2 linked regions of the Halorhodospira halophila SL1 genome follow. The protein of the gene in region 1 interacts with the protein of each later gene in a pairwise test. Links are inferred from orthologs where the notes say so. Each region holds a gene or a part of one and is shown in the gene's direction. Other genes may lie near its edges.

Evidence for each region. The genes of interacting proteins can lie anywhere in the genome.
Region 2: the proteins of uvrA (region 1) and uvrB interact in binary tests that used the Escherichia coli proteins (3 or more experiments, as listed by UniProt). The link is inferred for Halorhodospira halophila SL1 from one-to-one orthologs.

The regions. Positions count from the first base shown.
Region 1 is NC_008789.1:2,391,154-2,399,146, reverse strand. Bases 2,107-5,446 are described here. They hold uvrA (excinuclease ABC subunit UvrA), read left to right. Parts: upstream 2,107-2,408; coding sequence 2,409-5,246; downstream 5,247-5,446. Other genes in these bases: HHAL_RS11025 (hypothetical protein), read right to left, coding at 5,276-5,446; ssb (single-stranded DNA-binding protein), read right to left, coding at 2,107-2,185. In the rest of the region: HHAL_RS11040 (heavy metal translocating P-type ATPase), read left to right, coding at 1-1,603; more of ssb, read right to left, coding at 1,703-2,106; more of HHAL_RS11025, read right to left, coding at 5,447-5,794; HHAL_RS11020 (hypothetical protein), read left to right, coding at 5,979-6,440; HHAL_RS11015 (class I SAM-dependent methyltransferase), read left to right, coding at 6,532-7,140; HHAL_RS11010 (NAD-dependent epimerase), read left to right, coding at 7,228-7,993. UniProt on the Escherichia coli protein: The UvrABC repair system catalyzes the recognition and processing of DNA lesions. UvrA is an ATPase and a DNA-binding protein. A damage recognition complex composed of 2 UvrA and 2 UvrB subunits scans DNA for abnormalities.
Region 2 is NC_008789.1:607,461-613,166, reverse strand. The notes cover bases 1-2,928. They hold uvrB (excinuclease ABC subunit UvrB), read left to right. Parts: upstream 1-413; coding sequence 414-2,444; downstream 2,445-2,928. Other genes in these bases: HHAL_RS02745 (SUF system Fe-S cluster assembly regulator), read left to right, coding at 2,892-2,928; HHAL_RS02750 (hypothetical protein), read right to left, coding at 2,458-2,724; HHAL_RS02760 (pyridoxal phosphate-dependent aminotransferase), read right to left, coding at 1-260. Outside these bases: more of HHAL_RS02745, read left to right, coding at 2,929-3,344; Fe-S cluster assembly protein SufB, read left to right, coding at 3,366-4,841; Fe-S cluster assembly ATPase SufC, read left to right, coding at 4,867-5,619; Fe-S cluster assembly protein SufD, read left to right, coding at 5,621-5,706. UniProt on the Escherichia coli protein: The UvrABC repair system catalyzes the recognition and processing of DNA lesions. A damage recognition complex composed of 2 UvrA and 2 UvrB subunits scans DNA for abnormalities.

The DNA.
Region 1 (7,993 bases):
CTCGCAGGCCATCCAGCGGTTGATGGCCCTGCAGGTCCCGACCGCGCGCGTCGAGCGCGACGGTGTGGTCAGCGAGGTCGCGGTCGAGGAGGTCCGGCCCGGGGAGCGGGTGCTGGTGCGCCCGGGCGAGCGGGTGCCGGTGGACGGCGAGGTGGTCGAGGGCTCGAGCTACATCGACGAGTCCATGGTCACCGGAGAGCCGGTGCCGGTGGGCCGGGGTGCCGGGGACGAGGTCATCGGCGGCACCATCAACGGCAGCGGCGCCTTTAGCTTCCGCGCCACCCGGGTCGGGGGCGACACGGTCCTTGGCCAGATCGTGCGCATGGTCGAGGGGGCCCAGGCCTCCAAGCCCCCCATCCAGTCCCTGGTGGACCGGGTGGCCGGCGTCGTCGTCTGGGGGGCCATCTTCCTGGCCCTCAGCGCGGTGGTGCTGTGGACCGCGCTCGGGTTCGGCATCGACCACGCCCTGGTCGTGGCCGCGGCGGTGCTGCTGATCGCGTGCCCCTGCGCCATGGGCCTGGCTACGCCCATGGCCATCATGGTGGGCACCGGGCGTGGCGCCGAGCAGGGCATCCTCTTCCGTCGCGGGGCGGCCTTCCAGGCCTCGGCCGGCATCGACACCGTGGTGCTGGACAAGACCGGCACCCTGACCGAGGGGCGCCCGGCGCTGACGGAGCTAGTGCCCCGGGGCGGCTGGCAGTACGACGAGGTCCTGGCTCGAGCCGCGGCGGTGGAGGCGCACAGCGAGCACCCGCTGGGCGAGGCCGTCGTGGCGGCCGCGCGGGAGCGCGGGCTGGCGGTGCCCGCGGCCGAAGGGGTCGAGGCCGTTGCCGGCTTCGGCATCCGCGGCCGGGTGGCGGGGGCCGACGTGGCCATCGGCGCCCGGCGCTATATGGAGACCCTGGGGGCAGCCATCGAGCCGGATCAGGCCGAGCAGGCCGATGCCCTGGCCCGGCGCGGCCGGACGCCGATGTACGTGGCCATCGACGGGCGCATCGCCGGGCTGATGGCCGTGGCGGACCCGATCAAGGAGGGGGCCAAGGACGCGGTGGTGGCCCTGCAGGGGATGGGTCTGCGGACGGTGATGCTCACCGGCGACGACCGGGCGACCGCCGAGGCGGTCGCCGCCGAGTTGGCCATCCGCGAGGTCCGCGCCGAGGTGCTGCCTGCCGACAAGGAGACGGCCATCAGCGACCTGCAGGCCGAGGGGCGGCACGTGGCCTTCGTCGGTGACGGCATCAACGACGCCCCGGCGCTGGCCCGGGCCGATGTCGGGGTGGCCGTGGGCACCGGGACGGACGTGGCCATCGAGGCCGGCGACGTGGTGATCATGGCCGGCGACCCGCGCAGCGTGGCGCGGGGCCTGGGACTGGCCCGGCAGACCTTCCGCACCATCCGGCAAAACCTGTTCTGGGCCTTCGTCTACAACGTGACCCTGATGCCGGTGGCTGCGGGTGCCCTGTACCCCTTCTTCGGGGTGCTGCTCTCACCGATGATGGCCGCCGGGGCGATGAGCCTCTCCAGCCTGCTGGTGGTCACCAACAGCCTGCGCCTGCGGCACACGGCCTTGCCGGCGCAGGAGGCGCTGCCGAGTCCGGCCTGATTTGTAGAGGCGGGGCTGGGTTGGGAGCACCCGAAACTCCGAGGCCCGCACTGGGCGGGCCTCGGGGTGGGTCGATCGGCTGTCGCTGAAAAGTCCCGATCAGAATGGGATATCGTCGTCGAAATCCGCCGGGGCTTCCTGCATGCCGCCGCCGCCACTGCCACCACCGGCGTCGCCGGCCGGGGCCTGAGCCGGGCGCTGGTCGCCGCCGCCGCCCATGGGCGCGGCACCGCCCCCACCGCCGCGGCTGTCGAGCATCTGCATCTCGTTGGCGACGATCTCCGTGGTGTACCGGTCCTGGCCGTTCTGGTCCTGCCATTTGCGCGTCTGCAGGCGGCCTTCAATGTAGACCTTGCTGCCCTTGCGCAGGTACTCGCCGGCGATCTCGCCGAGGCGGTTGAACATGACCACGCGATGCCACTCGGTGCGCTCCTGCTGTTCACCGGTCTGACGGTCGCGCCAGGTGTCCGAGGTCGCCAGGGCGACGTTGGCCACCGCGCTGCCCGACGCGGTGTAACGGACCTCGGGGTCCCTCCCCAGGTTGCCGATCAGGATGACCTTGTTGACGCCTCTGCTGGCCATGGCCGTGCTCCTCCGAAAAGTCTTTAGTGAACAGTGGGATGGGGCCGCGTCGCGGCCGGCGAAGCGGGGCGGCCACGCTCCGTGTCTGCCGCCCCACAGCTGGCCTCAATGTAAAGGTTTTGCCGGTCCGGCGAAACCGGCCGCAGCAGCGCCGGCGGCCTGACATGTCGTCCCTGGCGCGGTACCTTAAACGGTTCGCCGGCCACATCGCGTCGAGAGCAGCATGGACCATATCCGCATCCGCGGCGCCCGCACCCACAACCTCGACAACCTGGATATCGACATCCCGCGCAACTGCCTGGTGGTGATCACCGGGCCGTCGGGGTCGGGGAAGTCGTCGCTGGCCTTCGACACCCTCTATGCGGAGGGGCAGCGGCGCTACGTAGAGTCGTTGTCCGCCTACGCGCGGCAGTTCCTGTCGATGATGGACAAGCCCGACGTGGATCACATCGAGGGGCTGTCGCCGGCGATCTCGGTCGAGCAGAAATCGGCGTCCCACAATCCGCGCTCCACGGTGGGCACCGTGACCGAGATCCACGACTACCTGCGCCTGCTCTTCGCCCGGGCCGGCATCCCGTACTGCCCCGAGCACCAGGTCGCCCTGGAGGCGAGCACGGTCTCGGAGATGGTCGATCGCATCCTGGCGGAGCCGGAGGGGAGCAAGATGATGCTGCTCGCCCCGCTGGTCGACGGGAGCCCCGGCGAGCACCGGCGCACCCTGGAGCAGCTGCGGAGCCAGGGGTATCTCCGGGTGCGGATCGACGGCCAGGTGGTGGAACTCGATCCGCTGCCCCAGCTCGACGGCGACAGCGCCCACGATATCGAGGCGGTCATCGACCGCTTTCGGGTCCGCGACGATCTCGCCGGGCGGCTGGCCGACTCCATCGAGACCGCCCTGCGCATCGGCGAGGGGGTGGTGCGGGTCGCCTGGATGGACGAGCCGGAACGCGAGGCGCTGGTCTTCTCCGCGCAGCACGCCTGCCCGGAGTGCGGCCACGCGGTGGAGCCCCTGGAGCCGCGGATGTTCTCGTTCAACAACCCTCAGGGCGCCTGCCCGACCTGCGACGGGCTGGGGACCCAGCACTTCTTCGACCCCGAGCGCGTAGTCAGCCGGCCGCAGCTGACGCCGGCCGAGGGGGCGATTCGTGGCTGGGACCGGCGCAACCTCTACTACTTCGCCATTCTGCAGGGGCTGGCGGCGCACTACGGGTTCAGTCTGGAGACCCCGTGGGCCGATCTGCCGGAGTCCACGCGACACTGCATCCTCTACGGCTCCGGCGATGAGGAGATCGTCTTCCACTACCCCGGCCGCAATGGCCACACGGAGCGCGTTCATCCCTTCGAGGGCGTGATCCCCAACCTGGAGCGGCGTTTCCGGGAGGCCGAGTCCGCCACCGTCCGCGACGAGCTGGGTCGCTTCATGGCCCAGCGCACCTGCCCGGAGTGCCAGGGCGGTCGACTGAATCAGCGCGCCCGCAACGTGCGGGTGGAGGGCGTCGCCCTGCCGGATATCGCCGCGCTACCCATCTACGTCGCCCGGGAGCGGGTGCGGGCCCTGGAGCCGGATGGGGCCCGCGGGGAGATCGCCCGGCCGATCCTCGAGGAGATCCGGCAGCGCCTGGGCTTCCTGGAGGATGTGGGGCTGGGTTACCTGACCCTGGACCGGGCGGCGGAGACCCTCTCAGGCGGCGAGGCGCAACGCATCCGCCTGGCCAGTCAGATCGGCGCTGGCTTGGTGGGGGTGCTCTACGTCCTCGACGAACCCTCCATCGGGCTGCACCCCCGGGACCACGATCGGTTGCTCGACACCCTGCGTCGGCTGCGGGATCTGGGCAACAGCGTCATCGTCGTCGAGCACGAGCCGGACGCCATGCGCGCCGCCGACCACATCATCGACATGGGGCCGGGCGCCGGGATCCACGGTGGCACGGTGGTGGCCGCCGGTACCCCGCAGGCGGTGGCCGAGCACCCGGATTCGGTCACCGGGGCGTTCCTCAGCGGCCGGCGCACCATTGCGCTGCCGCAGCGCCGGCGTCCTCCGGAGGACGAGCGCTGGGTGCGGATGACCGGCGCCCGCGGCCACAACCTGCAGGACGTGACCGCCGAGATCCCCGTGGGCTTAATGACCTGTGTCACCGGGGTCTCTGGCTCCGGTAAGTCCACGCTGATCAACGACACCCTCTACCGCAGCGCCGCCCGCGACCTCAATGGCGCCCAGACCAGCCCCGCGGAGCACGATCGCGTCCACGGTCTCGAGCACTTCGAGAAGGTGGTGGACATCGATCAGAGCCCCATCGGCCGCACGCCGCGCTCCAATCCGGCGACCTACACCGGGGTGTTCGGCCCGGTGCGCGAACTCTTCGCCGCCACGCCCGAGGCGCGCGCCCGGGGCTACAAGCCGGGGCGTTTCTCCTTCAACGTGCAGGGTGGGCGCTGCGAGGCGTGCCAGGGCGAGGGCGTGGTCCGCGTGGAGATGCACCTGCTGCCGGATCTCTACGTCGCCTGCGACAGCTGCCACGGCACTCGCTTCAACCGCGAGACCCTGGAGATCCGCTACCGCGGCTACACCATCCACGAGGTCCTGGAGATGACCGTGGACCAGGCCTACGAATTCTTCGAAGCGGTCCCCGCCATCCGCCGCAAGCTCGAGACCCTGCGCGAGGTCGGCCTGGGCTATCTGCGCCTGGGGCAGAGTGCGACGACCCTCTCCGGTGGTGAGGCGCAGCGCGTCAAGCTGGCCCGGGAGCTCTCGCGGCGCGAGCACGGGCGCAACCTCTATATCCTGGATGAGCCCACCACCGGGCTGCACTTTGCCGACGTGGAGCAGCTGCTCGCGGTGCTGCAGCGCCTGTGCGACCACGGCAACACCGTGGTGGTGGTGGAACACGACCTGGACATCATGCGCTGCGCGGACTGGATCATCGATCTGGGGCCGGAGGGCGGCGACGGCGGCGGGCAGATCCTCGCCGCTGGCCCGCCGGAGCACGTGGCCGAGAGTGCGGCCTCTTACACCGCCGCGTATCTAAGCCAGGCCCTCGGCACGGGGCCGGTCGCCGGATAGGCCAGTGCGTACCCCGGCGGCCCCGGGTGTTACCCGCCCGCGAGCCCCAGCGTCACCAGCAGCTGCCGATTGCCGGGGTCCGTGTCCACCTCGGTGACGCGGACCCGCTTGAACATCCCGGTGGGCAGGGATTCCGCCCAGCCCTGCTGATCGATCCAATGATCGACGCGCACCCGGGCCCGGTTGCCGATGATCTCCATCTCGGGCATGCGTCCCAGCGCCCGCAGGACGAAGGGGGCGGCGAAGAAGGGGGAGGTGCGCTCCAGGTGCAGCTCCACGGAGGGGCCGGCGGTACCGGGCGGCGGTGCCACCGCGATGAAGGTCACCGAGAAGGGGATCCACACCCCTTTCTTCTTCTCGCCGCTGACCACGATGCGCCCGCCTTCGCTGATGCGCAGCGTCAGGTGGCGCAGGCTGGGGTCGTTGGCCCCGGTCACCGTTCGTGCCATGGCCCGTTCCGGAATGGGCACGCAGACGCTGCGCTGGCGCAGGCGCTCGGCGATGCGTGAACCGGTCCGGATCAGCTCCTCGGGTAACAGGCGTTCCATCCTTGCTCCTCGTGGCTCAGGCGGGCCGCAGGCGGGCTCGATCCTGCGGGGCCCGATCAGTATGCCACCGGGGCGTGCCGGGGGCGGAACCGGTCGCGCCGGGTGCGCGCAGCCCCTCGCAGGTGCCATCCTGAGCGATACTGTACCGAAGAGCGGTATCCGTCAGCCTGGAGGGAGAAGCTTGATGCTGCGCATTCGCCGTTCCGCTCCGGCCCTGATCCTGGTGCTGGCCCTGGCGTTGGTGGCCGCTGGCTGCGAGCGCAGCGGGCCCAGTCCCACGGAGTCGGAGGTCCGTGACCTGCTGTTCGAGGACGAGACCGAGTTCTACCTCGGGGACGTCAAGGTTTTTGAGTTAGTGGACTTCGAGCTCGTTTCTACCCACGAGCGCGATGATGGCTCCTATCTGATCCGCGTGCGCAAGGAAGTGGCGATCACCGAGGAGGGGGTGGAACTCCTGCGTGACCCGGGCGCCTTCGGCGAGCGCGCCTTCAGCAGCGATACCCCGCTGGACAGCCTGGAGATGGTGTTCACGCTGTGGGGGTTTGCCCTGCGCCAGGCGGGGCAGGTGGAGCCCGGCAGCACCATGGAGCACAAGGATGAGCTGGAGCTGGTGCGCACCGATCAGGGCGAGTGGCGGATCTGGTAGGATCCCGCGCGATGCGAGCGGTGGCCCGGCAACCGGCGGGCCGCCCGCCGATGGAAGCCAGCCCCTGACCCGTGAGGTCCGCATGCCCGGCATCCGCAGCGCTGTTTACGACGCCCTGATCCTTCGCCTCACCGCCCGCTGGTACGCCGAGGTGCTCGAGCGGCTGCCCGAGGGGGCGCATGTGCTGGATGTGGGTGTGGGGACGGCGGGGGCCCTGCTGGCCAACGCTGAGCGGGTCCGGGAGCGGGATCAGCGGGTAACCGGCATCGACATCGATGGGGACTATATCGAGCGGGCCCGCCAGCGGGTTGCGGCCTCGGTCCTGGCCGAGCGGGTCGCCCTGCACCACGAATCGGTCTACGACCACGACGGTGGGCCGTACGATGCCGTCTACTTCTCGGCCAGCTTCATGCTCTTGCCCGAACCGGAGCGGGCCCTGCGCCACTGCGCCAGGCTCCTGCGCCCGGGAGGGTGCCTGCTCTTTACCCAGACCATCCAGCGGCGGCGGGCGCCGTGGCTGGAGCGCCTCAAGCCGATGCTCAGGCGGATGACCAGCATCGACTTCGGGCGGGTCACTTATGAGGAGACGTTCCGGGCGCAGATCCGCGCCGGCGGTCTGGAGCTGGAGGCCTGGGAGACCCTCGCCGAGCACGCCGGGCGGGCCTCCTGTCTGGTGGTGGCCCGCCCGGCTGGCGGCTAGGCGGGTCCGCCCTGTACGGCGAATCGGGCCTCGGGTACCCTAAAGGCCGTTTTTCCCCGGTGTAACTGCGCGAGAGGAAGGAAACCCGTGCGAATCCTCGTCACCGGCGTGGCCGGTTTCATCGGCATGCACTGCGCCCGGCAGCTGATCGAGGCGGGCCATCAAGTCGTCGGAATCGATAATCTCAACGACTACTACGACGTAACCCTCAAGGAGGCGCGCCTGGACGAGCTGCGCCGCTGCGAGGGGGATTTCTACTTCGCCCGCGTAGACCTCGCCGATTCCGCCGGCGTCGACGCCCTCTTCCGCGAGGGGCGCTTCGACCGCGTCATCCATCTGGCCGCCCAGGCCGGCGTGCGCTATTCCCTGGAGAATCCGCGGGCGTACATCGACAGCAATCTGGTGGGCTTCGGCAACATCCTGGAGGGGTGCCGTCACCACGACACCGGGCACCTGGTCTACGCCTCTTCGAGTTCAGTCTACGGCGCCAACACGCGTATGCCGTTCTCGGTCCACGACAACGTCGATCACCCGGTGTCGCTCTACGCGGCCACCAAGAAGTCCAACGAGCTGATGGCGCACACCTACGCCCACCTCTACGGTCTGCCCGTCACCGGTCTGCGCTTCTTCACCGTCTACGGCCCCTGGGGGCGTCCGGACATGGCGCCGTTCAAGTTTACGCGGTCGATCCTCGCCGGAGAGCCTATCGAGGTCTACAACTACGGCCGCATGCGCCGCGACTTCACCTACATCGACGATATCGTCGACGGGGTGCTGCGCGTGATGGACACCCTGCCGGAGCCGGATCCGGAGTTCTCCACCGATGCCCCGGATCCGGCGCGCAGCAACGCGC
Region 2 (5,706 bases), 1.8 Mb from region 1 along the record:
TGGTTGTCGCGCTGGAGCTTGTCGATGACCGCCTGCTTGAGTTCGGTGGTGCCGTCCACGGCGGTGTAGCGCGTCTGCCCCTGCTGGGCGGCCTGGACGGCGGCCTCGATGATGTGTGCCGGGGTGTCGAAGTCCGGCTCGCCGGCGCCGAGGCCGATGACGTCGTGGCCGGCGGCGCGCAGCTCCGCGGCGCGGGCGGTGACGGCGAGCGTCGGCGATGGCTTGATGCGCTGGACGCGATCGGCAAGCTGAAGGTCCATGGTTTGGCTCCGCGTTGAAAGTTGGGCTCGGGGAGTATGATAAGGGTTTTGGGTTCAGTGTTCAGGGTTCAGACTTTATGACCGCCGGAGTCAGAGGTGTAGCTTGCAGAGCGTGATGCGGAACGACCTGCCGAAGGCGTGTGCGGGGGGGGAATGACTGAGCGGTTCAAGCTGAACGCCCGTTTCCAGCCCGCTGGGGATCAGCCCCAGGCGATCGACGAGCTCGTCGACGGGATCGAGTCGGGGCTCTCGGACCAGACCCTGCTTGGGGTGACCGGTTCGGGCAAGACCTTCACCGTCGCCAACGTGATCGAGCGGCTGCAGCGTCCGGCGATCCTGCTGGCGCCGAACAAGACCCTGGCCGCGCAGCTCTACGGCGAGATGCGCGAGTTCTTGCCGGAGAACCGCGTCGAGTACTTCGTCTCCTACTACGACTACTACCAGCCCGAGGCGTACGTGCCCTCCTCGGATACCTTCATTGAGAAGGACGCCTCGGTGAACGAGCACATCGAGCAGATGCGCCTGTCCGCCACCAAGGCGGTGCTCGAGCACAAGGATACGGTCATCGTCGCCTCGGTCTCCTCCATCTACGGGCTGGGCGACCCGCAGGCGTATATGTCGATGCTCCTGCACCTGGTGCGCGGTGAGCAGATCGACCAGCGGGCGATCCTGCGCCGGCTGGCCGAACTGCAGTACACCCGCAACGACACCGAGCTGACCCGGGGCACCTACCGCGCCAGGGGCGAGGTGATCGACATCTTCCCCGCCGAGTCCCCCGAAGAGGCGGTCCGGGTGCAGCTCTTCGACGACGAGATCGAGGAGATCAGCTGGTTCGATCCGCTCACCGGCGAGGTGCTGCGCCGGGTGCCGCGTGTGACCATCTACCCCAAGACCCACTACGTCACCCCGAAGGAGCAGATCCACCAGGCCGTGGAGCAGATCAAGGAGGAGCTGCGCGAGCGCCTGGATGAGCTGCGGGCTGCCGACAAGCTGGTGGAGGCGCAGCGGCTGGAAGAGCGGACCCGCTTCGATATGGAGATGATGCTCGAGCTCGGCTACTGCAACGGCATCGAGAACTACTCCCGCTATCTCTCCGGCCGCGGGCCGGGAGAGCCGCCGCCGACTCTGTTCGACTACATCCCGCCGGAGGCCGTGCTGTTCATCGATGAGTCCCACGTCACCGTTCCGCAGATCGGCGGCATGTACAAGGGCGACCGCTCGCGCAAGCAGACCCTGGTCGAATACGGGTTCCGGCTGCCCTCGGCGCTGGACAACCGGCCGCTGAAGTTCGAGGAGTTCCGCCGCCTGGCGCCGCAGACGGTCTACGTCTCGGCCACGCCGGGCCCCTTCGAAGAGGAGCACGCCGGGCAGGTGGTGGAGCAGGTGGTCCGCCCCACCGGGCTAGTGGACCCGGAGGTGGAGGTGCGTCCGGCTACTGCCCAGGTCGACGATGTCTACGGCGAGATCCGCGCGCGCGCCGAGCGGGACGAGCGGGTGTTGGTCACCACGCTGACCAAGCGTATGGCCGAGGACCTGACCGAATACCTGGAGGAGAACGGCGTCCGGGTCCGCTACCTCCACTCCGACGTGGACACGGTCGAGCGCACCGAGATCATTCGTGACCTGCGCCTGGGCCACTTCGATGTGCTGGTCGGCATCAACCTCCTGCGCGAGGGGCTGGACATCCCCGAGGTCTCGCTGGTGGCTATCCTCGATGCCGATAAGGAGGGCTTTCTGCGTTCTACCCGCTCGCTGATCCAGACCATCGGTCGGGCCGCCCGCAATATCGATGGACGGGCGATCCTCTACGCTGATCAGATGACGGACTCCATGCGCCGCGCCATCGACGAGACGGAGCGGCGGCGGGCCAAGCAGATCGCCCACAATGAGGCCCACGGCATCACCCCGCAGGGGATCCGCAAGGAGGTGCCCGACATCATGGAGCGCGGTGGTGTGCCGGCGCCGGGGGCCCCGCAGCGGGCGGCCCGGGTGGCCGAAGAGGCGGGCGAGTACGCCGGGCTGTCCCCCGCCGAGGCGGTGCGGCGGATCCGCGAGCTAGAGAAGCGTATGCAGGAGCACGCCCGGGAGCTGGAGTTCGAGGAGGCGGCCCGGGTGCGCGACGAGATCCGCCGCATCGAGCAGCACGCCCTGGGCGGAGGCGGCGCCGCGGCTGCCGCGTCCTGAACCGGCCGCGGCCTCAGCTCGGGCGGCGGTTCTGCATCAGCGTTTCGATATCCAGCTGCTTGTCGCCGTGGCGGGTGCGCATGAGCACGTCGTGCTCGTAGTGGTAGTAGCGCGCGATGAAGTACGCCGAGCGCAGGGCCGCGATCTCGCTGTGCGAGTTGCCGATGTGCTGGACACGGCCCTGCTCGTCGTAGAAGACCACCTCCCAGCCGTTGTCCCGTTCCTCGATGATCAGCCGGTAGGTGGTGCGCAGTCGCGGCTTGTGCGGCTGAGGGGTCAACAGTAGCCCTCCTGACAGGTTGAAACAGACTCCATCCTCCCATGGATCGGCACGGCTGTGGTGATCTTCAGCCCGGGGGGTGTCTGTCTGTAAGTGTTCTAAAAAGTCTTCCCTTCCCCGATTGGAATATGTACCCTCTGGGTACGGATTGAGGGAAATCAGACACCATGCTCCGAATCAACCGCGAGACTGACTATGGCGTGGTCATCCTCTCGGCGATGGCGCGCCGCCCGGGGGAACGGGTCAATGCCGCCCAGCTGGCGGGGGCCCACGGGCTGCCCCAGCCGATGGTGAGCAAGGTCATGAAGCAGCTGGTGCACGCCGGACTGCTGTGCTCCTATCGCGGCGCCAAGGGCGGCTACGGACTGGCCCGGCCACCCGAGGAGATCTCGGTGGCCGAGGTCATCGAGGCCCTTGAGGGACCCATTGCCTTCACCGAGTGCGTCGAGAGCGGGACCGATACTTGCACGCATGTTGAGGATTGCAACGCCAGCGCCGCCTGGTCGCGGATCAGCTCTGTGGTCCGTCAGGCCCTGGCGGCGGTGAGTCTGGCGGAGATGGGCGAACCGGCCAGCGCGCCGGTGGGGATCTACCCCCGTCAACAGGTTATTGGCCACTGAGCAGCCGGAGGCTTGGGCGACATGGCGAGCAGCAACGAGACCATCGAACGGTTCACCAGCCGGGGTTACGAGGCCGGCTTCTTCACCGATATCGAGCAGGAGTTTGCACCACCGGGGCTCAACGAGGAGACCATCCGGTTCATCTCCGAGAAGAAGGGCGAGCCGGAGTGGATGCTCCAGTGGCGGCTCGAGGCCTACCGCGGCTGGCTGGAGATGGCCGTTCCGGAGTGGCAGAACGTACAGTTCCCGCCCATCGACTTCCAGGCCATCTCCTATTACGCCGCTCCCAAGGAGGGGCCGAAGAGCCTCGATGAGGTCGATCCCAAGCTGCTCGAGACCTATGAAAAGCTCGGCATCCCGCTGCACGAGCAGAAGATGCTCGCCGGTGTCCAGGAGGCGGAGGAGGGGACCGAGCGCCCCAACGTGGCGGTGGATGCGGTCTTCGACTCGGTCTCCGTGGCCACCACCTTCAAGGAGGAGCTGGCCAAGCACGGCGTGATCTTCTGCTCGATCTCCGAGGCGCTGCACGAGTATCCGGAGCTGGTGCGGCAGTACATCGGCAGCGTTGTGCCGCGCAAGGACAACTTCTTCGCCGCCCTGAACTCGGCGGTGTTCTCCGATGGCTCGTTCGTCTACATCCCCGAGGGGGTGGAGTGCCCCATGGAGCTCTCCACCTACTTCCGCATCAACGCCGGGCATACCGGGCAGTTCGAGCGCACGCTGATCATCGCCGAGAAGGGCAGCTCGGTGTCCTACCTGGAGGGGTGCACCGCACCGCAGCGTGACGAGAACCAGCTCCACGCCGCCGTAGTTGAGCTCTACGCCCACGATGATGCGCAGATCAAATACTCCACGGTGCAGAACTGGTACCCCGGCGACGCCAACGGCGTCGGTGGCGTCTATAACTTCGTCACCAAGCGCGGCCTGTGCGCCGGTAAACGCTCGAAGATCTCCTGGACCCAGGTGGAGACCGGCTCGGCGATCACCTGGAAGTACCCGAGCTGCGTGCTCAAGGGCGACGACTCCATAGGTGAGTTCTACTCCGTGGCGGTGACCCGGGGCCGGCAGCAGGCCGATACCGGCACCAAGATGATCCACATCGGCAACAACACCCGCAGTCACATCATCTCCAAGGGGATCTCGGCGGACTACGGGCAACAGAGCTACCGTGGTCTGGTCAAGGTGCTGCCCACGGCGGGCAACGCCCGCAACTATTCGCAGTGCGACTCCATGCTGATGAGTTCCCACTGCGGTGCCCACACCTTCCCGTACATCGACATCCAGAACCCCACGGCGCAGCTCGAGCACGAGGCGACCACCTCCAAGATCGGCGATGACCAGATCTTCTACTGCAAGCAGCGCGGGATCAGCGAAGAGGATGCGGTCTCCATGATCGTCAACGGCTTCTGCAAGGAGGTCTTCCAGAAGCTGCCCATGGAGTTCGCCGTCGAGGCGCAGAAGCTGCTCGAGGTCACCCTCGAGGATAGCGTTGGATAAGACAGAATCCCAGGAGAGGCAGACCATGCTGAAGATCAACAACCTCCATGCCAGCGTCGAGGCGACCGAGATCCTCAAGGGCATCGATTTCGAGATGGGCCCCGGCGAGGTCCACGCCATCATGGGGCCCAACGGCTCGGGCAAGAGCACGCTGTCCAAGATCCTCGCCGGCGACGAGAGCTACGAGGTCACTGACGGCTCGGTGACCTTCGACGGGCAGGACCTGTTCGAGATGGAGCCCGAGGAGCGGGCCCGGGCCGGTGTCTTCCTCGGCTTCCAGTACCCTGTGGAGATCCCCGGGGTGAGCAACAGCTACTTCCTCAAGGCTGCCGTCAACGCCGCCCGCGAGGCTCGGGGCGAGGGCGAGATCGACCCGGTCAGCTTCCTCAAGATGGCCCGCGAGCGGGCGCAGTGGGTGAAGCTGGATGAGTCGCTGCTCAGCCGGCCGGTCAATGCCGGCTTCTCCGGCGGCGAGAAGAAGCGCAACGAGATCTTCCACATGGCCATGCTTGAGCCGCGGCTGTGCATCCTCGACGAGACCGACTCGGGGCTGGACATCGACGCGCTGCGTGCCGTGGCCGATGGCGTGAACAGCATGCGCGATCCGCAGCGCTCGTTTCTGATTATCACCCACTACCAGCGGCTGCTCAGCTACATCGTGCCGGACCATGTGCACGTCATGGTCAACGGGCGCATCGTGCGCTCCGGCGGCAAGGAGCTGGCCGAGGAGCTGGAGCGGACCGGCTACGCTCTGTTCGAGGACGAGGAGGCTGCCTGACATGGGAGCAGTGGAAGAGCTCAAGAGCGTGCCCCGCGCCGTCTTCGACGGCCGTACGGCACGGGGGCCGGAGTGGCTGGCCGAGCG